One region of the Novosphingobium sp. HNCC26DJ243 genome, then DNA from elsewhere that is predicted to be linked to it. Evidence: predicted binding sites of a transcription regulator. Region 1 holds the regulator's gene; each other region holds the start of a gene.
What was found. The regulator LexA, encoded in region 1, represses DNA repair genes until DNA is damaged. The targets are predictions, from matches to a motif close to GTTCCNCNCTTGTTCT.

Region 1 (7,342 bases):
CCGGGCGCAGTGACCATGCTTCCGCCGATGGCGCCGTGGTGCTTCGTGCTGTTCGTTGCAGGAATGCTCTGGCTCGCGCTGTGGACCGGCACCGTGCGCCTCTGGGGAATGCTACCGGCGACGATGGCGGTGGCGGCGATGGTCGTCACTCCCACGCCCGATCTGCTCGTTACCGGCGATGGCCACCATGTCGGCATGACCGGCCTGGGCGACGATCTCATCGTTCTGCGCATGGGACGCGGCGATTACATGCGTGAGAACCTGCTCGAACTCGCCGGGATGGAGGGGACGCTCCGTCCTATCGACGAATGGCCCGCGGCCCGTTGCAGCGACGATTTCTGCACAGCCGATTTGCGGCGAGACGGCCGCCGCTTCGTCCTCCTCCTGACGCGCAGCCGCGCCTACGTTGATGACATGGCACTGGCCGCGGCATGCGAGCGTGCCGACATCGTGATCGCCGACCGGCGCCTGCCTTTCGCCTGCAAACCGAGGATGCTCAAGGCAGACAGGGCCTTCCTCGACCGCACCGGTGGCCTCACAATCAACCTCGCCACCGGCCGCATCCGCACCGTCGCCGAAACGCAAGGACACCAAGGCTGGTACCGCTGGCCGGAGATGTGGACTGGCTTCCCTGTTGTCGATGCAACTACGGGGAGCCGGCCCATCGCTTGATTGGTGATCGACGAAGGGCAATCGCGGCTACGGCGTCGGGGCATCTGACTTCGTGCGCCACGCGCAATCAAACGTCATCACGTTCGCCAGCGGTCTGACTCGAAGCGACCGACAAAGTTTTAGATTGCCCGAACCCCTTCCATTCCGACTCTTCCCAACGACTGATCCGTCATTGCCCGCCCTCACGTCCCTCAAGCTTGGGTGCCATCCAAAGCCGTTCATGTGGAAAGGGAAAGCGGATGTTTGCAGCCCACTTGGCCCCGCCAATCTCGACGGCACCTCGCGCGTGCCGTGTTTTCAAAAAGGCTTTGACCTGCTCAAACATCGAACTTGTAAGGAACAAGCTGTAGGAGTGGCCCCTCGTTACTGTTTGCGGATCGTCGATGCCCGGCCAGTCTTCTGGCCAGACAATCGAGGGTTCGGCTGCATGGGCATAAGGAGAAATCATCACTTCGAACTTCTCGGGCAGCCAGGGCCGTGCTTGGGCGGCACGGTAACGCTGCAAAGTATTCCAGGCTGAGACAACAGCCTTTGGCAATCTGGCACGGAAGTCCGGCTCACCCATCGGTCCGGTTATCGTGATGAAGATGGGCTTTGCACCTGCATAGATCAGCAAACTGTGCTCTGGCATGTCAGTGACGCCCTCCAGCATGAATTCGCCTTGAAACTGTGCAAGCGCGCGCAGATTGAGCTGTTCGACGAGTTCTGAGACTTCTTCCGACGTAAGGCGAGAAGTCGAAAAACCGTCTGGCGTATTCTGGATGACAGTTCCGTCCGCATAGAGTGCGAACGTCGGAGATTCGCTGCCTATCACATTGGACCAGATGCTGCGGCCCAGCACGACGACAAGGGGGGCTGGGCTGTTTGACTTCCTTGCGGCGGCAAGCGCCGCTGGCCGCTCGAAAAACTCCTCTCCGGAACGCCGATGCACAATCGGAAAGCTGTGGATCGGGTCGGCCGTTCCAGCGGTACCGTGCTCGTTACTGTTCGCCTTCACGGTTGGATCGCAGCCCGCGAGCAGAAAGATCGACGCGACAAGCAAGGCGACAATTTCAGATGAGATTTGCATCGGCATAAATTATCACATCTGGGGACCGGTGTTCCACTTCACGCGCGAATAGCTCGCGCGAAGGAATGATTGATGAGGCCATTCTTCGCGGAGAAAGTTCGGTGCGAAAGGGGGCGGCAGGTAGGAAGTCCAGAAACGGGCCGGATTGCAGGAATGCAAGTCTTCGGCACCCGATGCGCTCGCCAATCCGTCAATCAAAATTCTTTAGCGGTTTGACCGCGCGGAACTGTTCGTGCAGCGGCCTGCTCTTGAGCGCCGGCAGATCGACGGGGTCTTCCGGCACGAACTTGTCGGGGATCCGGTCGAGAAGATCGCGGATCAAGGTCAGGCGTCCCGTCTTCTGGTCGTTGAAGTCGATGAGCGTCCAAGGGGCAAACGCGGTGTGCGTAGCGGCCAGCATGTCCTCGCGCGCCTCGGTATAGGCGCCGTAGAGTTCGCGCGCCTTTACGTCGATCGGCGAGAGCTTCCAGCCCTTCAGCGGATCGTCGCGCCGCTCGGCGAAGCGCTTTTCCTGCTTGTCCTGATCGCAGCACAACCAGTACTTCACCAAGATGATGCCGTCATCGACGAGCATCTTTTCGAACTGCGGCGTGGCCTCGAGAAAGGCGCCGACCTGTTCGGGCTTGGCATACCCCATGACCCGCTCGACGCCTGCGCGATTGTACCAGCTGCGATCGAACAGCACGATTTCGCCCGCTGTCGGCAGGTGCTGGACATAGCGCTGGAAATACCACTGGCCCGCTTCGCACTCGGTCGGCTTTGCAAGCGCAACCGTCCTGACCTGCCGGGGATTGAGATGTTCGCGGATGGCGGCGATCGCGCAACCCTTGCCCGCGCTGTCGCGACCCTCGAACAGGACGACGAGACGCTTGTCGGTGGCGGCGACCCAGCGCGCGAGCTGGACAAGCTCCCGCTGCAGGGGCTTCAAGGCCTCGCGGTATTCCTTGCGCTTCAACCGGCCCATGCCCTGTTCTCCAAAGCCCGGCCTGCAGGCACGGCGCTAGCGGCAGAGCATTGCGCAAGGTCCTGTCCGTGGCAAGGCGCGCAGGTTTCACCCTTCGGCACAACGAGACTTGAGAGCAATACGAGCCCAGGCCGCAGGTGAAGGCCTCATCGCGCCAACAGCGCTCGCTCACTCACGGCAAGCGAAGAATCCCGCGCCAACCGTGCTCGCTACTTCACCAAGAGCCCAGGCCTGCTCGCGCAACTTCGCGCAGCCTCGCCGGACTGCTGCGCGGCGTCGCTGTCTGCAGAGACCATCACTGGCCCACGTCAGCCTCCACGCAATCCGGTTTGGTCAGCGAAACGAACCGGCCGAGCCGCACACAAGGGGCGTGCAGCTCCTTCAAGCGCGCCAGCAACGCCCCGTCAGTGATAACGGCGCAGAAGTCCGGCCAGCTTGCCTTGCACCGCGACTTCGTCGGGGCGGTAGAACTGCGGATCGTACGCAGCATTGGCCGGATCGAGACGGATCATGCCCTTCTCGCGATGGAGGTACTTGAGCGTGGCTTCCTCGCCTCGCACCAGCGCCACGACAATCTCGCCGTCGCGGGCGACATCGGTCTTGCGCACCAGCGCGTAATCGCCGTCGAAGATCCCGGCCTCGACCATGGAATCGCCCGAAACCTCGAGCGCATAGTGTTCGCCCGCACCGAGGAGTGCAGCGGGCACCGGCAGAGTGGCCGACGTCTCGAACGCCTCGATCGGCACGCCCGCAGCGATCTTGCCGTGAAGCGGAAGCTCGATCACGTCGTTGGCCGGGGCGGGGGCCGCCTTGGCAACCTGACGCATCGGCGCGACAACCGGGTTGGTGTTGGCAGCCTCGCGCGCCAGCACCGGCTTCGTCACCGCGCTTTCGGGCTGGCGCAACACTTCGAGCGCCCGCGCGCGATTGGGCAGGCGGCGGATGAAGCCGCGTTCCTCAAGCGCCGAGATCAGACGGTGCACGCCCGACTTCGACTTGAGGTCCAATGCCTCCTTCATCTCTTCGAACGAGGGCGAAATGCCGGACTCCTCCAGACGAACCTGGATGAAAGAGAGCAATTCGTGCTGCTTGCGCGTCAACATTGGCGGTTACTCCGCGGGTGAACGAATGCGGAACGGATAAGCAACCAAATACGACTCGTCAAGCAATTCCGCCATTTCCGAGCAGGTAGATCGGAACATCACTTCCCGCGCCTTGTGCAGGCGCTCCTGCCTCGCGCACGACCAGCGCATTGCTGCGGGCAAGCGGCGACAGCGCACCGGAATCCTGCAAGTGATCAAGCGTCACGCCCGCGCCGTCCCACTGCGCCCGCAGGAACTCCATTCGGCTTCCGCCAACGCCCATCGCGGTTGTCAGGCGTGACGATAGCGCCCGGGGCAGGGGTTGCGCAGCACCGAGCATCGACCGCAGCAGCGGGAGCAGGAACAGGAACCCGGTGACGAAAGCCGAGGCGGGATTGCCCGGCAGACCGAGAATGATCTGGCGGCCACGGCGGGCGACGATCAGCGGCTTGCCCGGCTTGATCGCGATCCGCCAGAATTCGAGTGTTGCGCCAACCGCTTCGAGCGCGGGCCGCACGAGATCATGATCGCCCACAGAAGCGCCACCACTGGTCACGATGACGTCTGCATCGCCCGAAGCTTCGAGCGCGGCGGCAAGGTCCTCGAGCCGGTCGGCAATCGGCCCGACGTGGCTGATATCGACCGGCAGCTCCCCCGCCATGGCGCAGAGCATCGGCCCGTTGCTGGCGGGAAGCTGGTGGATGCCGGGCACCTGGCCGGGGAGCACCAGTTCGTCGCCGCTGTCGATCACCGTCAGGCGCAGGCGGCGTCGCACGGGCAGGTGACTGTGCCCGCCGGCGATGGCGAGCGCGATCTGCGCAGCGCCAATGCGCGTTCCCGCATCGAGCAGCACGGCATCGCCGGCAAAGTCCATTCCGGCGGGCCGGATGTGGCGCTCGGGCGGGCGCGGCGGTTCACCGGCGAGGGAAAGCGTGCCGGCGTCGCGCGACGCATCTTCCTGAAGCAGCACCATGTCGGCACCATCGGGCAGCACTGCGCCGGTGCTGATCCGCACGGCCTGGCCGCTCCCCACGGTCCCACCGAAGGGATGGCCCGCCGCGCTCTCGCCGATCACCGTCCACGGACCCGGCAGGTCGGCAGAGCGCAGCGCATAACCATCCATGGCGGAGAGCGGCGCGGCGGGCTGGGTGCGGCGCGCCCGAAGCGGCTCGGCCAGGTAATGCCCGAGGCAATCGCAACCTGCGCGATGCTCCACCGGCAAGGCCTCGGCCAGCGCAAGCAGGCGCGCCTGCGCCTCGGCGAGGGGGAGGGGCGGCGTCCTCATGCGCGCACACTCATTCGGGCGCTACCCAGGTGCCCGACTTGCCGCCGCGCTTCTCGATCAGGCGGACGTTTTCGATGACCATGCCTTTGTCGAGCGCCTTGGCCATGTCATAGACCGTCAGCAGCGCGACCGACACCGCGGTGAGCGCTTCCATCTCGATCCCGGTCTTGCCCGTCAGCGATGCGGTGGCGGTGCAGTCCACGCCGGTTTCGGTAAAGGCGAAGTCGACGTTCACCGCGTCGAGCGCGAGCGGGTGGCAGAGCGGGATCAGATCCCCGGTCTTCTTCGCTGCCATGATCCCGGCGATGCGGGCCGTGCCGAGCACATCGCCCTTGGGCGCGTTGCCTGCGCGCACGGCGTCGAGCGTGGCGGCGTTCATCCGGATCGATCCGCTGGCGATGGCAACGCGCTGCGTCTCGGCCTTCGCGCCGACATCGACCATGCGTGCAGTGCCGGCCGAATCGATATGCGTCAGATCGTTCATCCACGTCCTCGGAAAGCTGAACAGGTTTACGGGGTTTACACAGTCCAGGGAGAAAACGGCGAGGCCCCTTTGCGGCTCTCGCTCTGGCCCGGAACGCCGCCGGTTTCAAGGTTTTCGGGGACGGGGATCGACATCGGCGAAAGATTGGCAGACCGCGCGGGTGTAGGAAAGATTTTCCTGCCGCTTCGGAGGCTTGTTGGGAATTCATTAGCCTTCGCCGGTCATTCTGGCGGTCCATGACTGACAGCGCCCCGCAACGCCGCATCGCTCTGCTTGTCGATGCCGAGAACATGCAGCCCGAATACATGCGCTCTGTTCTGCCGCATGTGTTCAAGCTCGGTCGGCCGGTAATCCAATACGCCTTCGGTGACTTCAGCCACCCTTGCGCGAAGCCGTGGGTCGAGTTCCTGCGGCGCAATGTGATCGAGGCGCGGCAGGTTACCCCTGCGGAATCGGGCAAGAACGCGGCAGACATCGCGCTGGTGGTAGAGGCCATGCGCCTTGCGCTGCACAAGCGGGTCGACGCGCTGTGCATCGTGTCGAGCGACCGCGATTTCGTGGCGTTGACGACCTTTCTCAAGGGCGAGGGCATCGACGTCTACGGTTTCGGCGACGACAGGGCGGGAGGCAAGTACCGCCAGTCCTGCGCCCGGTTCTTCGAAGTGCGACCCGATGCCGCGACGGTGCCGCTACCAGGTTCCGCGCCGACTCTGGCGCCAGCACCTGCACCAACGCCCGCACCCACGGGCGCTACGAACTGGCCCGCGATCATGCAGCACATGGCGCGACTGGCGGGCAAGGAAGGCTGGCTGTCGCTTCAGGTTCTGGGCTGCGAACTGGGCAAGCAGGGCATTCGTGCCAAAGCCCATGGCGCTGCGACGTGGGCGCGCGTCTTCGCGTGTGCCGAGGGTTTCGAGGTGCGCAAGGACACGACCGGCCGTGCGAGCGTGCGTATCTCCGCAAGAGCCTGCGCGGCCTGACACTGTGGAAGACCGGAGCGGCGGCATTTCCCGCGGCCCGCAGGCAGGCTCAGAATGACGCCTTCCGTCGCGCCCCCCTGCTGATTTGGCGGCGCTTGCATTCGCCTCTGCCGCACATAGGATAGCCTTCGAGGCGTGTCGGGCTTTGCTTTTGCAGGAGGTGGAGTTTGGGGAATTATGCACCTGTCACTGTAATTCGGTCACTGTAATTCGCGACGTAGCGTCTGGATGCCGGAGCGAGGGGCGCTTGTATTCGCCTCTGCCGAACATAGGATAGCTTTCGAGGCGTGTCGGGCTTTGCTTTTGCGGGAGGTGGAGTTTGGGGAATTATGCACCTGTCACCGTAATTGGTCACCGTAATTGCCCCACCGTAATTGCCCTTGATTATCGTGTCGGCATTGCGCGCAACGGGTTCGACTTCATGTATCAGAATGTGTTCAAACCTTCGCCGCTCTCAACATATGGACAGAACGCGATGCAGCACTTCTTTGGCGATGTGTGGCAGCAGAATCAGCCTCGCTGGAAGCCAACGCCGGGCGGCGGAACCTGATCGATGGTTGCGGCAAGATATCATGTTGGTGCGGCGCTGCTCGCGCTAACCGCCTGTGGTGCGACCAATGGGCAATCGGGTGAAACCATGGAAACAGTTCGCTTTGCACCGGGAATGAATCTGCGGGAGATGCTGCCCGAGCGCCTCTACAAGCAATTATTGCCGCAGATCAGGACTGACGGGAGTCCCTTTGTAGTGACCATCGGGACGCCTCATGTCCTGAAGCTGGAATTGGGAAGCGAGGAAATAGAACTCC
Region 2 (7,342 bases), on a different contig from region 1:
GCGATGTGCACCGTCTCCATGTTGGAGAAGGCGGCGAGCATCATCTTGACCTCGGTCGGCTTGAACACGCGGCCGTACTGCTCGTGGTAGCAGTTCTGCACTTCCACGTCGGCCTGGGTGAAGAAGCGGAAGATCTGCGTCAGCAGGTTGCGCTCATGCTCGGAAATCTTCTGCGCCCAGTCGCGGCAATCCTCGCCCAGCGGCACTTCTTCCGGCATCCAGTGGATCTGCTGCTGGCGCTTCCAGAACTCGTAGGCCCAAGGGTATTCGAACGGCTTGTACGTCGGGCGGGCTTCAAGAAGTGGCATGGGCGGTGTCCTGTGGTGATTCTGTCAATGTAGGGATTGGCGAGGGGCGGCGAAAGCGTCGGCCATGCCTTCTCCGGGGATTGCGGGGCGGTTTTCCACTGCCCGTGTGGGCAGGCCGCGCAGGCTGGCGCACGCGCCGCGCGGGCTGGCGCTCGGGCGTGGTGCGCCAAGGAACGGGCGGTGCGTGCGGCGGTTCTCACAGGCAGAGCGGCGCGGGCCTTCCGCAATGCCGCATCCCAACGGATTTTCAGGAGAAATGCCATGGGTGAATACGAACCCGAAGACTCGCGCAAGGTGACGAACGCCGCCAATCGTCCGCAGGCCGGCGGCAGCTTCGAGCAGCAGGGCGATGGCCGCTGGAACGGCGATTCGCAGATGAACCAGTCCGACGACGGTGCGGGCGGACAGCAGGGCGGCTTTGGCGCAGATTCGGGCCAGCAGTCGCAGTACCAGGGCGGCGGCGCCGGCGAGATTCGCGAGCACATGGAAGTGATCGGCGCGGACGGCGTTCACATCGGCACGGTCGATGGCGTCGAAGGCGGCCGGATCAAGCTGACCAAGAAGGATTCGGGCGCGGGCTTTGAGGGCGGAACACATACGGGCCACCATCATTACCTGTCGAGCGGGCTGGTTGCCGAAGTCGAAGGCGACACGGTGCGGCTCTCGGCGAACGGCGACGTCGCCTGGGGCATGCTCGAGGAAGAATAAGTCCGGCAGGAGGGCGCGGCGCATCCGCCGCCCCTTGTGGGGCTGCCGCGTCCCGCCCCCTTCGGGACCAGGTCGCCCCCCGCGGCCGGAGAGCGCCCCGCCACACGGCGGGGCGTTTTTCTTGCAGTCTGGAGTACAGAAAGCCCATCCGGACTTTCCTTGCCGCAAGCCCCTGACAGATGTCAGGGGCGCACCAAACAACGACTCCCCTACTTCCAGAACATTCCGGGCTTGATCCCGCGATCCTTGCGGTTCTTCCACATGGAATAATACATCCACAGCCCCGAGATGCTGAAGAACATCAGCGCAAGCCCGGTCATCAGCGAGATCGCCGTGCCCACAGGCCCGAATTCCTCGCCCGAATGGAGGTGGTGGAACCAGCCGACCAGCGACTTCATGCCGCCCGGAGGTGCCTTGGGCCGGCACATCATGGTTTCGGGACAGACGAAGCCTTGCGGCACGGGCGGCGGTCCTGCCTGTTCTCCGGACGGCCAGAGTGCGGTCACGTGGCTGGCAACGCCGGTGAAGGCCATCCACACCATGAACACCCCGAAAAACACCGTGATCCAGCGGTGCCACTTGCGCATGAAACGAACCCCTTTGATATTGCGAATTGATCGCAAGAACAGACAAAGCTGCCTTAGCGGGCCTGGCAGGGATCACGCAAGCAGGAGTCTTGTCGCGGATTGTCGCATGAGCGCGCAAGCCGCGAAGTGTCGCGGAGTGTAACGGAGGCGCGCGACTGATCATTAATGAATGATACCGCAAATCGTAGTGCAGGAAAGATACGGAAAAGCATCATCCACAGGCTATGCGCACAACATATCGCGTCAAGATCCCCGGGCAGCCCAATATCTAGCATGGGGTGAGGTCAATGCTTACGGAAATTGGAGGGTCCGAAGTTCAGACCCTCCGGCCTCATCAGACGTAACGCATCAGCTTCCAAGACACTGCCTTGCCGTTATGAGGCGGCATGCGATTGCCCTTCGAGATGGGCGCAGTAGTCGAAGGTGTATCCTGCGACTTCCACTCGCCCGATTCCGGGCAAGTCTCGCCAGTGCGAGCGATGGTTCCGATAGGCTTGCGTGCAGAATAGTAATTCATTTCATTGACTTTCTTGCCGCGCCGCTCCCCGGACGGACGCGTTCGGTGAAAACTCGAGCCAGCGGGCAATCCCGTTTGGGCAGGAGTTAATGCAAGCAAAGTCATGAGATTTGACTCGTTGGACGAACCGCCGAGAGCTATCGACAGCTTTATCCACAGGGTCTCCCACCTAATGCCGGAGACATCAGGTTGACCAGAACGACGAGCCATGCGAGTCAGAAGCTGCAACGCGGGCTGCTCGTCTAACTCGTCGTTCAGCTTGCATGGGGAAGGTTGTCGCTAGACTTCCTTCCCCTTTTGATTCGCATCGAAGACGACTCGAACCAAATTCTTAAATACCGTTTACTAACGGCGTCGACGAATCTTCGTCGTCGTAAGTCATTCGTTTTTCCACAGAAACGAATCTAAGTTACTGACAAGCCAGGCATTCCTCGTAGTCGGTCGGGCTGGCGGCGAGTTCCATGACCGGGGCGGCGGCGGTGTTGTCCGCTTCCACGCCACCGGCGAACCCTGCGCGCTGTACAGACTTCGAGCGCAGGTAGTAGAGCGATTTGATGCCCTTTTCCCACGCCTGGAAGTGCAGCATCATCAGGTCCCACTTGTCGACGTCGGCCGGGATGTAGAGGTTCAGCGACTGGGCCTGGTCGATATAGGGCGTGCGGTCCGCCGCAAATTCGAGCAGCCAGCGCTGGTCGATCTCGAAGCTGGTCTTGTAGACTGCCTTTTCCTCGGGGCTGAGGAAGTCGAGGTGCTGGATCGACCCGCCGTTCTCGAGGATCGAGTTCCACACGTTGGTGGAATCCTTCGATTTGTCGGCCAGCAGCTTCTGCAGGTAGGGGTTCTTGACCACGAACGAGCCCGACAGCGTCTTGTGCGTGTAGATGTTCGCCGGGATCGGCTCGATACAGGCAGACGTGCCGCCGCAGATGATCGAGATCGACGCGGTCGGCGCAATCGCCATCTTGCAGCTGAAGCGCTGCATCACGCCCATGTCGGCAGCATCGGGGCACGGGCCCCGCTCCTGCGCCAGCATCAGCGATGCCTCGTCCGCTTTGGCGGCGACGTGGCGGAACATCTTGAGGTTCCACGCCTTGGCCATCGCCGATTCAAAGGCGATGCCCTTCATCTGCAGGAACGAGTGGAAGCCCATCACGCCCATGCCGACCGAGCGCTCGCGCATTGCGGAGTACTTGGCGCGGGCCATCTCGTCAGGCGCACGATCAATGTAGTCCTGCAGCACGTTGTCGAGGAAGCGCAGCACGTCCTCGATGAACAGCTTGTCGCCGTTCCATTCGTCCCAGGTTTCAAGATTGAGCGAGGACAGGCAGCACACCGCGGTGCGATCGTTGCCGAGATGGTCGCGACCGGTGGGCAGCGTGATTTCCGAACACAGGTTCGAGGTCGAGACCTTGAGTCCGAGATCGCGGTGATGCTTGGGCATCGTGCGGTTCACGGTGTCGTTGAAGACGATGTAGGGTTCGCCCGTCGCAAGGCGGGTCTCGACCAGCTTCTGGAACAGCGAGCGCGCATCGACCGTGTTGCGGACCGAGCCGTCCTTCGGGCTGCGCAAGTGGAACTCGGCGCCATCGCGCACGGCTTCCATGAACTCGTCGGTCAGCAGCACGCCGTGGTGAAGGTTCAGCGCCTTGCGGTTGAAGTCGCCCGACGGCTTGCGGATTTCGAGGAACTCCTCGATTTCCGGGTGGCTGACGTCAAGGTAGCAGGCGGCCGAGCCACGGCGCAGCGAGCCCTGGCTGATCGCCAGCGTCAGGCTGTCCATCACGCGGACGAAGGGGATGATCCCGCTGGTCTTGCCGTTGAGACCGACCGATTCGCCGATGCCGCGCACTTTGCCCCAGTAGGTGCCGATGCCGCCGCCGCGCGAGGCGAGCCAGACGTTCTCGTTCCACGTGGCGACGATGCCTTCAAGGCTGTCATCGACCGAGTTGAGATAGCACGAGATAGGCAGGCCGCGCCCAGTGCCGCCGTTCGAGAGCACGGGCGTTGCCGGCATGAACCACAGCTTGGAGATGTAGTCATAGAGGCGCTGGGCATGGTCCTGGTCGTCCGCATAGGCATCGGCCACGCGGGCGAACAGGTCCTGATACTTCTCGCCGGGCAGGAGATAGCGGTCGTCCAGCGTGTCCTTGCCGAAATCGGTCAGGCGCGCATCGCGGCTGTCGTCGGTGACGATCGTGAAGCGGCGCGGATTGACCTTCTTGGAATCGCTGACCGGCTGGGCGGCGACAGCGGCCGCAGCGACCGTTGCCGCCATTCCGGCGACCAGTGCATCGCTGCCTGCATCCCTGGTGTTCATGTCCATCGCCTTTGCTTCACCAGCTTCCTGCGCATTGAGGGCCAGTTCATCCTGTGCAGCCACCGCGCCGTCTCCAGTTCTGAAATCCACGTCGCAACCCCCGTATCAACGCCCGCGCCAAGCAACCGGGCATCAGTCCTTCATCGAATCGGGAGCGCTTCCCGATCATAGCGAAGATGGAACACACAGGGAACATCAATCCCTTGGCCCAGCCTTCGCGCGAAATTCGTATCCGGTCGGTTCGCATCCTGCGCGCAGGCAAAGCGATGCCAATGCGCGCAAAACACGCCCAAGCTCTCTAAACTAGGTTTAGAGGTCCCCCTGAAGCCCGACCACAACCCATAGTGCCTCAACCCTGTCGAGACACAAGAGGGTAAACATCCTGTAGCGGACTCAATTCGTCGCAAGCCCGATTCGCTTCGTCGCGCTGAAGGTCATGTTGCAGTGCAGCGACGCGTGGAAAGAGCGGCACTTCAAGAGGCAAATGGCGTTGGTCGGATTTATTTTGAGGTGCCCGCGCAAATTGTGGACAAGAAGGGGTCAACCGGCACCATATGAAGTGTCCACAGGAATGGAGCAGGAATGTGCTGAATCTGATCTCGATCGTGTTCACCGGGCTGGTCGTCGGCGTGCTCGCGCGGTTCTTCTATCCGGGCGACGTCGACATCGGCCTGTTCAAGACGATCCTTCTCGGCGTTGGCGGCGCGCTGATCGCAGGCCTGCTTGCCAGTTCGCGGTCACGCGGGACGTTCGGCGACAAGGTGAATCGCGCGGGCTGCCTCGCCTCGGTACTGGGCGCGATGTTGCTGATCTTCATCGGGCGCAGTCTGTAGCTGCAAGTTCTCGTCCGAACCGCCTCAGGCCCTCGGCGCGACCCTGCGGTAGCTGAGCGCTTCGGCGATGTGGATGCGCCCCACGGTTTCCGTGCCGGCAAGATCGGCGATCGTGCGGGCGACCCTCAGCATCCGGGTATAGCCACGCGCAGACAGGCGCATCGCTTCGGCGGCTTGGGCCAGCAGCTTGCGGCCCGGTTCGTCAGGCGTGGCATGGCAATCGAGCAGGTCGGCGTCGAGTTCGGCATTGCTGCGCCGGCCCGTGCCTTCGAGCCGTACAGTCTGGATCGCGCGGGCCTTGGCGACGCGTGCTGCAACCTGGTCGGACCCTTCGGCAGGCGGTGGCAAGGCAAGATCGGCGGCGGAAACCGGATCGACCTCGACGTGAAGGTCGATCCGGTCGAGCAGGGGGCCTGAAACCTTCGATTGGTAATCGGCGGCGCAGCGCGGCGCGCGGCTGCAGCCCAGCGCCGGATCGCCGAGGTGGCCGCAGCGGCAAGGGTTCATCGCCGCGATCAGCTGCACCCGCGCGGGGAAGGTCACGTGGGCATTGGCGCGCGCGACCGTGACTTCGCCCGTCTCCAGCGGCTGGCGCAGCGAATCGAGCACCGCGCGCTGGAATTCGGGCAATTCGTCGAGGAACAGAACCCCCAGATGCGCCAGGCTGACCTCGCCGGGCCGCACCTTCAGCCCGCCGCCCGTCAGTGCGGCCATCGAGGCGGAGTGGTGGGGACTGCGGAAGGGGCGGGCACGGCTGATGCGGCCATCCTCGAGCGTGCCGGCGACCGAGGCGACCATCGATACCTCCAGCGCCTCTGCCGGCGTCAGTTCGGGCAGGATGCCGGGCAGGCACGAGGCGAGCAGCGACTTGCCCGCACCTGGCGGGCCGGACATCAACAGGTTGTGCGATCCGGCGGCGGCAATCTCGAGCGCACGCTTGGCGGTTTCCTGCCCTTTCACCTGTTTGAGATCGGCCACCCGGCGCGGTGCTTCCGCCACGCCCTGCTGTGGTGTGGGCAAGCGGTGCGTGCCCTTGAGGTGATTGAGAAGACCAACAAGGTCGGGCGCGGCGATCACGTCGATCCCGCTCGCCCAGCGCGCTTCGGGCCCTTGCGCGGCGGGGCAGATCAGCCCCTTGTCCTGCCCGCTGGCATGGAGCGCTGCAAGCAGCACGCCGGGCGATGGCAGGACGCGGCCATCCAGTGCGAGTTCGCCCACGGCGACGTAATCGGCGATCTGTTCGAGATCGACCACGCCCATGGCGGCGAGCAGCGCAAGCGCGATCGGCAGGTCATAGTGCGAGCCTTCCTTGGGCAGGTCGGCGGGCGAGAGGTTCACGGTGATCCGCTTGGGCGGCAGGGCAAGGCCCAAGGCAGACAGTGCCGACTGCACCCGCTCGCGGCTTTCGCCCACCGCCTTGTCGGGCAGGCCGACCAGCTTGAACGCGGGCATTCCGGGCGCAACCTGGCATTGCACTTCCACAGATCGCGCTTCGAGCCCGAGATAGGCAACTGTCGATACAAGCGCGACCATGCAAGCTCCGTACTGATCCTGCGGTCATTGCTGAGTGATTGCGCGGTGGGAAGCGGCGAAGGCGCAATACCGCCATTTCCGAAGCATCAGGCAGGCAGCGGGAAAAGATGGTGAAGGCAATTTAACCGTTTCCCTTGGCAATTCGGCAAGGCCCGCGCGCGGATGGAGGGATATGCTCCGCCGCTTGATCCTTCCTGCCCTTACCGCGCTTCTGGCCTGCCAGCCGATTGTGTCGGCGCGCGAGGTCTCGACGCGCACCTGGGTAGAGGATGGCGTAACCTGGACCGAGACCACGGTGGTCGAGGTCGAGGAGCCGGGCTCGGAGCGCCTTGTCGGGCTGCACGATGGCCCGGCGCGAAACGGCATCGCCAGCTTCGGAGCGTTCGAGGTGATCGACTCCACGCGCGCCGCGCTCGTGGCAGAGACTGATTCCTATTCGCCGGCAGACTTTGCCAAGATGCTCCGCGCCTACCCCGGCATCCGCGTGCTGGAAATGGCCGATTGCCCGGGCACGGTGGACGATTACGCGAACCTGCGCC
Region 3 (7,342 bases), 640 kb from region 1:
CTTTTGAAAGGGAATGATGATGATGATGAGCATGATCTCTGTGCGCCGTGTGGCGCTTGGCCTGGCGGCGGCGGGTGTGGCTTTTGCCGGAATGGGGGCGGCGACGCCGGCGCTGGCGGGTGAAGGGCACTGGTCGATCGGTGGCGGCGTGCAGTGCCGGATCGTGCTGGGGGTTGTGGTCTGCTCCAAGAACCGGCCCTGATCTGACTGGGGACGCGTGCTTGCGCGCGTCATTAGCTTCGCTGGCCTTCGGCTCGACGGGCTCAGGACGAACGGGGGGGTGGATTTGGGGTGATACCCCTCCACCATCCTGCGGATGGTCCCCCTCCCCGAGCCAGCTCGGGGAGGAACTTTGATGGGGTTTGCCCCTCCACCATCCTGCGGATGGCCCCCCCCCCCGAGCCAGCTCGGGGAGGAACTTTGATGCGGTTTGCCCCTCCACCATCCTGCGGGTGGTCCCCCTCCCCGAGCCAGCTCGGGGAGGAACTCTGGTGGGGTTTGCTTCGATGGGGTCGGGGCGGTTTGGAGCGACTCTGGATTGCTTTGTCGGCTTGGGCCTTCTCGCAATGACGAGGGTTGGGGTGGTGGTGCCGATCCGTCAGCGGCTTGCGCGGGCCCCTCTCCCAACCCTCTCCCCTGAAGGGGAGAGGGCTTTTCTTCAGCGTTTCAGGAGGGGGGCGAGGTAGTGGCCGGTGAAGCTTCTCGGGTTCTTGGCGACCTGTTCGGGGGTGCCTTCGGCGACGATTTCGCCGCCGCGCACGCCGCCTTCGGGGCCGAGGTCGATGATCCAGTCGGCGGTCTTGATCACATCGAGGTTGTGTTCGATCACGACGACGGAATTGCCCTGCTCCACCAGGCGGTGGAGGACTTCCAATAGCTTGCGCACGTCTTCGAAGTGGAGGCCGGTGGTGGGCTCGTCCAGGATGTAGAGCGTTTGTCCGGTGCTGCGGCGGGCGAGTTCCTTGGCGAGCTTGACGCGCTGCGCTTCGCCGCCCGAGAGCGTGGTGGCCTGCTGGCCGACCTTGACGTAGCCCAGGCCGACTTCATTGAGCATATGCATCCGGTCACGGATCGGGGGCACGGCCTTGAAGAATTCCTCGGCGTCCTCGATCGTCATGTCGAGCACGTCGGCGATGGAGTGGCCCTTGAACTTCACCTCGAGCGTTTCGCGGTTGTAGCGCTTGCCCTCGCACTCCTCGCAAGTGACGTAAACGTCGGGGAGGAAGTGCATCTCGATCTTGATCAGGCCATCGCCCTGGCACTTTTCGCAGCGGCCGCCCTTGACGTTGAAGCTGAAGCGGCCGGGCTTGTAGCCGCGTGCGGCGCTTTCGGGCAGGCCGGCGAACCAGTCCCGGATCAGGGTGAAGGCGCCGGTGTAAGTCGCGGGGTTGGAGCGCGGGGTGCGGCCGATGGGCGACTGGTCGATCTCGATCACCTTGTCGCAGTTCTCGAGCCCGGTGATGCGATCGTGCGCGCCGGCGATGACGCGGGCGCCGTTGAGCGCGCGGGCGGCCCCTGCGTGGAGCGTATCGATGGTGAAGCTCGACTTGCCCGAGCCGGAGACGCCGGTGACGCAGGTGAAGGTGCCGAGCGGGATCCTGGCGCTGACGTTCTGCAGGTTGTTGGCGCGCGCGCCCTCCACGCCGATGAACAGGCCGTTCCCCTTGCGGCGTTTCTTCGGCACCTCGATCCGGCGGGCGCCGGTGAGGTACTGGCCGGTGAGGCTGTTGGGGTTGGAGAGGATATCGTCGAGCGTGCCCTGGGCGACGATCTGCCCGCCGTGGACGCCCGCGCCGGGACCGAGATCGACCACATGGTCAGCCGTGCGGATGGCGTCCTCGTCATGTTCGACCACGATGACGGTGTTGCCGAGATCGCGCAGGCGCTTGAGCGTGACGAGCAGGCGATCGTTGTCACGCTGGTGGAGGCCGATCGAGGGTTCGTCGAGCACGTAGAGCACGCCCGAGAGGCCGGAGCCGATCTGGCTGGCGAGGCGGATGCGCTGGCTCTCGCCGCCCGAAAGCGTGCCCGAGGTGCGATCGAGATTGAGGTAATCGAGGCCGACGTTGTTGAGGAAGCCGAGGCGCTCGTTGATTTCCTTGAGGATGGCGCGGGCGATCTGCGACTGCTGGCTGGTGAGCTGGGCATCGAGCGCGCCGTACCATTCGACCGCGGCGGCGACCGAGAGGCGGGTGATGGAGGAGATGTCGGTCCCGGCGACCTTGACGCTGAGCGCCTCGGGCTTGAGGCGGGCGCCGTGGCAGGTTTCGCAAGGCTGGGCGGTCTGGAACTTGGAAAGCTCCTCGCGCATCCAGGCGCTTTCGGTCTGCAACATGCGGCGGTTGAGATTGCCGATGACGCCCTCGAAGGCCTTGTTGACGGTGTAGCTCTTCTTGCCGTCGATGAAGGTGAGCGGGACGGCCTTGCCGCCGGTGCCATAGAGGATGACGAGCTTCACCTCGCCCGGCAGCTCGTCCCACGCGGTTTCGAGCTTGAAGCCGAAGTGCGCGGCGAGGCTGGCGAGGACCTGCATGTAATAGGGCGACGGCGGGTTGCTCTTGGCCCAGGGGACGATGGCGCCCTGCTTGAGCGAGAGGTGTTCGTTGGGGACGACGAGCTGGGGATCGAACAGCAGCTTTTCGCCAAGCCCATCGCAGGCGGGGCACGCGCCCTGGGGGGCGTTGAACGAGAACAGGCGCGGCTCGAGCGCGTCGATGGTGAAGCCGCTGACGGGGCAGGCGAACTTTTCGGAGAAGACGATGCGGTTGGCCGGGAGGCCGGTTTTCTTCATGCCACTCCCCTCCCGCTTGCGGGAGGGGCTGGGGGAGGGCGTGTTTTTGGCGGGGTCGGGTAACATGCCCTCCCCTAACCCCTCCCGCAGGCGGGAGGGGGATTCACCCAGCGCCTCGACCGTCGTGTCGGCCAGATCGATGTAGGCGAGGCCGTCGGCGAGCTTGAGGGCCTGTTCGAAGCTGTCGGCGAGGCGGGTCTGGATGCCGTCGCGCACGGCGATGCGGTCGACCACGACCTCGATATCGTGCTTGAGCTTCTTGTCGAGCGCGGGCGCGTCCTCGATGGCCATCATCTCGCCGTTGATGCGGACGCGGGTGTAGCCGGCCTTCTGCCATTCGGCGAGCTCGCGGCGGTATTCGCCCTTGCGCCCGCGCACGACGGGGGCGAGCAGGTAGGCGCGGGTGCCTTCGGGCAGGGCCATGACGCGATCGACCATCTGCGACACGGTCTGCGCGGCGATGGGCAGTCCGGTGGCGGGGCTGTAGGGGATGCCGATGCGCGCCCAGAGCAGGCGCATGTAATCGTAGATCTCGGTCACGGTCGCCACGGTGGAGCGCGGGTTGCGGCTGGTGGTTTTCTGTTCGATCGAAATGGCGGGCGAGAGGCCGTCGATATGTTCGACATCGGGCTTCTGCATCATCTCGAGGAACTGGCGCGCGTAAGCCGAGAGCGATTCCACGTAGCGCCGCTGGCCTTCGGCGTAGATCGTGTCGAACGCGAGGCTCGACTTGCCCGAGCCCGAAAGCCCGGTGATGACGATCAGGCTGTCGCGCGGGAGATCGATATCGATCCCCTTGAGATTGTGTTCACGAGCGCCGCGGACGGAAATGGTATTGAGAGACATGCGCGGCGGTGTTCCATATTTGTTCGATTCAGGCAAGGCCTTGCCCAAGGCTCACGCGCATGTGGGGAGTGTGGGGGAACGGTGCAATACGGGCTTTGGGGGATGATGTGCAGCAGCGCACTTGGCAAGCGCCTGATCTTGGCGGAATAAGAACCCAAACCGGGGAATTATCTTGAGCAGACAGAGCATCAACGATTACCGCGCCGAACTTGACCGACTGCGCGTCGTATCTGGTAGTCGCCGCGAAAGCGTGCTGCGCGAAGCATTCAAGGACTTGCTGAAGCGGTGGGGCCGTTCGCAAGACCTGAGCTTTGTGCCCGAGCACGATATCGTAACGCCGCAGAAGAACCGCATCTATGTGGACGGCGCGCTGCTGCATGCCCTGCGGGTGCCGTTCGGATATTGGGAGGCGAAGGACGCCGACGACGATCTGGACGCGGAAATCGCGGCCAAATTCCGCAAAGGATACCCGCGCGACAATATCATCTTCTCCGACGATCACACGGCAGTGCTCGTGCAGGATGGCAGCGAACTGGCCCGCGTGGCCATGGATGACACCGAAGCGCTCTATGGCCTTCTGACGCGGTTCTTTGGGCATGAACGGCGCGAGATTGCCGAGTTCAACAAGGCGGTAAGGCAGTTCGCGGCGGACCTGCCAGCCGTGCTGGACGCCCTGCGCGCCCTTATTGCCGACAAGCGCAAGGCTTCTAAAGAGTTCGACAAGGCCGAGAAGGCCTTCCTGAAGCACGCGCAGGACGCGATCAACCCGGCGGTGAGCCGCGACGATGTGCAGGAAATGCTGATCCAGCACGTGTTGACCGAAGACATTTTCGCCAAGGTTTTCGACAACCCCGACTTCCACCGCCAGAACAACGTCGCGAGCGAGCTTTACAAGCTTGAAGACAAGCTCTTCGCGCGCGGCGAGAAATCGACACTGCTGCGCGCGCTGGCCCCCTACTATTCGGGCATTGCCGCCACGGCTGCTGTGATTTCCACCCATTCGGAAAAGCAGGGCTTTCTCAAGGGCCTCTACGAGAACTTCTACAAGGTTTACAATCCGAAGGCGGCGGACAAGCTGGGCGTGGTCTATACGCCGGGCGAAATCGTGCGCTTCATGATTCGCAGCACCGACTGGCTGTGCGAAAAGCACTTCGGCAAGAACCTGATAGACCGGGGCGTCGAAATCCTCGATCCGGCCACCGGCACCGGCACGTTCATCGTGGAACTGCTCGAAAGCTTTCGCGGCCACGGCGACAAGCTGCGTCACAAATACAAGGAGGAGCTGCACGCCAACGAAATCGCGATCCTGCCCTATTACGTCGCCAACCTGAACATCGAAGCGACCTATCAGGCGATCACCGGGCAGTTTGCCGAGTTTGAAAACCTATGCCTTGTGGACACGCTGGACAATGTAGATGCGCTTGGCATCCATTCAGGACACCAGTTCGATCTGCTTGGCGCGCTGAGCGACGAGAACATCGAACGCATCAAGCGCCAGAACCGCCGCAAGATCAGCGTCATCATCGGCAACCCGCCCTATAACGCCAACCAGCAGAACGAGAACGACAACAACAAGAACCGGACATATGCCCACATCGATAAGCGCATCAAGAATACATACATCAAGGCCAGCACGGCACAGAAGACTAAGCAATATGATATGTACAAACGATTTATTCGTTGGGCAAGTGACCGGATCGGTGACGAAGGTATAGTTGCATACATAACAAATCGTAGTTTTATAGACGCCCACCAAGATGACGGATTTCGTCGTACGGTGGCAAAGGATTTTGACGAGGGATGGGTTATTGATCTCGGTGGGGACTACAAGCGTAAAGGGGCAGGTGGTTCCGGCAACGTGTTTGAAATTGGGACTGGCGTTGCAATTTCATTTTGGGTGAAGCGGCGCGGAAAATTTCCTTTTCAGCTTTTTTATATGTCGGCACCAGAAGGTCGAAGCGAGGACAAGCTTGCATGGCTCAGCACATTGGACGGGTCACGATCTAACTGGCTGAAAATTGCCAATCGACTGGATGCTGCCTGGATTGACCTCCCACCCGAAATCTCAAGCGATTTGATCCCCTTGGCGAACACTGCGACCAAGCATGCAAAAGATTCTCGACAGCACCGTGCCGTGTTTGGCGAATACTCCCTTGGCATATCGACAAATAGAGACGATTGGCTGTACGATAGATCTATTCATCACCTAGAGGGAAAAGTTCGGACACTTATTAAAGGATACGAAGAAACTCGCCCTCCAGTGTGGCCATCAGAAATTAAATGGTCTGAGACACTAAAACGCCGTCGCAAGGCTGGGCAAAAAGAGAATTTCGACTTTGCTAAGATGGAAATTATTGAATATCGTCCATTCTCTAGCCTATGGCTTTATCGGTCAAATTTGTTTATTGATCGATTAGGGCTTTTAGATCGCAGTTTTCCAAAAGACTGCAGCAATACGTCAATCACATGCTCTTGGGGAAAACGTGGAACGTTCGCTTGCCTCGCAACGGCAAGGCCATCATCTCTCGACTGGTATATTCCAGACGCAAACCAATACTATTCCCGCTACCGCTACACCAAATCCGGCGAACGCGTCGACAACATCACCGACTGGGGCCTCAACAAGTTCAAGGCGCATTACAAGGACGAGGTTGCCGCAGCGCGCTTCCGGGACCGGACGCAGAACGGCGGGATCGCGCAGAGACTGACCGACGCTGATGGGACCGTGCATGATCTAGTGATTGCGCCCAATCCTGCGTCATGGCCGTACGACGAGCGCGGCGTGCCTGCGGTGACCAAGGACGCGATCTTTGCCTATTGCTATGCCGTGCTGCACGATCCGGTCTATCGCGAGAAATACGCGCTGAACCTGAAGCGCGAGTTTCCGCGCATTCCGTTCTATCCCGACTTTGCCCGGTGGGTGGCATGGGGTGAAGCGCTGATGGCCATGCACATCGGCTATGAACAAGTTGCGCCTTGGCCGGTGGAGCGGATCGAAACGCCGCAACCCAAGCGCGCGCCGGGCACGCACCCCAAGCCGGTGCTGAAAAGCAATGCGGCGGCAGGCAATGTGATGGTCGATGCCGATACGCAGATTAGCGGCATTCCCAAGGAAGCGTGGGATTACCGGCTGGGCAACCGCAGTGCTATCGATTGGGTGCTGGACCAGCACAAGGAGAAGAAGCCCCGCGACCCCACCATCGCCGCCAAGTTCAACACCTATCGCTTTGCCGACTACAAGGAGAGCATGATCGACCTGCTCGCCCGCGTGGTCCGCGTGAGCGTGGACACGGTGGCCATCACTGCAGCGATGAAAGCGCTGGACCGCAACCTTTGGGAAACTTGATATCACCCAAGGAATAGATGTTTGCTGCGCAAGGTTGCTTGAGGCGGCCCTCTTTTCGGCGGGCGCGGGTGGGCATCTGTCCTTCGACAGGCTCAGGACGAACGGGTTGGTTGGGGTGCGGGCGGATGATGGGGTTCGTCCCTTGTCGGGACAGATCGTAACTTTGTCGAAACCATACAATAATCCATTTCGGAACTTTGCTAGACCCCCTTATCGAAGGTTAGTGAGGATTGCTCCGTTCCATGGTTGTCGACCGGCCCGAAGACCAGCATTCGCCCTCGATAAGCCTGTTCTGCTGGGCTGACGGGCGGTGCGAGGTTGTGCCGGTGGAGCGGCCGGCGGTCTCGATGAAGGTGCGC

Region 2: AC2A04_RS09900 (ribonucleoside-diphosphate reductase subunit alpha) is a predicted target of LexA. The motif match lies at 4,616-4,631, and genes of this name have one in related genera.
Region 3: uvrA (excinuclease ABC subunit UvrA) is a predicted target of LexA. The motif match lies at 3,648-3,663, and genes of this name have one in related genera.

The regions. Positions count from the first base shown of each region.
Region 1 covers NZ_JBXUGN010000001.1:191,050-198,391, forward strand. Annotated here, with positions in the region: gene AC2A04_RS00945 (ComEC/Rec2 family competence protein) at 1-672, shown strand, start outside; gene AC2A04_RS00950 (hypothetical protein) at 842-1,747, opposite strand; gene ppk2 (polyphosphate kinase 2) at 1,932-2,705, opposite strand; gene lexA (transcriptional repressor LexA) at 3,110-3,808, opposite strand; gene AC2A04_RS00965 (molybdopterin molybdotransferase MoeA) at 3,867-5,072, opposite strand; gene moaC (cyclic pyranopterin monophosphate synthase MoaC) at 5,083-5,556, opposite strand; gene AC2A04_RS00975 (NYN domain-containing protein) at 5,793-6,536, shown strand; gene AC2A04_RS00980 (hypothetical protein) at 6,856-7,086, shown strand; gene AC2A04_RS00985 (hypothetical protein) at 7,090-7,342, shown strand, end outside.
Region 2 covers NZ_JBXUGN010000002.1:484,216-491,557, forward strand. Annotated here, with positions in the region: gene AC2A04_RS09885 (ribonucleotide-diphosphate reductase subunit beta) at 1-308, opposite strand, end outside; gene AC2A04_RS09890 (DUF2171 domain-containing protein) at 792-1,016, shown strand; gene AC2A04_RS09895 (PepSY domain-containing protein) at 1,226-1,639, opposite strand; gene AC2A04_RS09900 (ribonucleoside-diphosphate reductase subunit alpha) at 2,530-4,527, opposite strand; gene AC2A04_RS09905 (GlsB/YeaQ/YmgE family stress response membrane protein) at 5,022-5,270, shown strand; gene AC2A04_RS09910 (YifB family Mg chelatase-like AAA ATPase) at 5,295-6,803, opposite strand; gene AC2A04_RS09915 (hypothetical protein) at 6,976-7,342, shown strand, end outside.
Region 3 covers NZ_JBXUGN010000001.1:830,778-838,119, forward strand. Annotated here, with positions in the region: gene AC2A04_RS03955 (hypothetical protein) at 26-202, shown strand; gene uvrA (excinuclease ABC subunit UvrA) at 659-3,637, opposite strand; gene AC2A04_RS03965 (type ISP restriction/modification enzyme) at 3,810-6,983, shown strand; gene AC2A04_RS03970 (hypothetical protein) at 7,214-7,342, shown strand, end outside.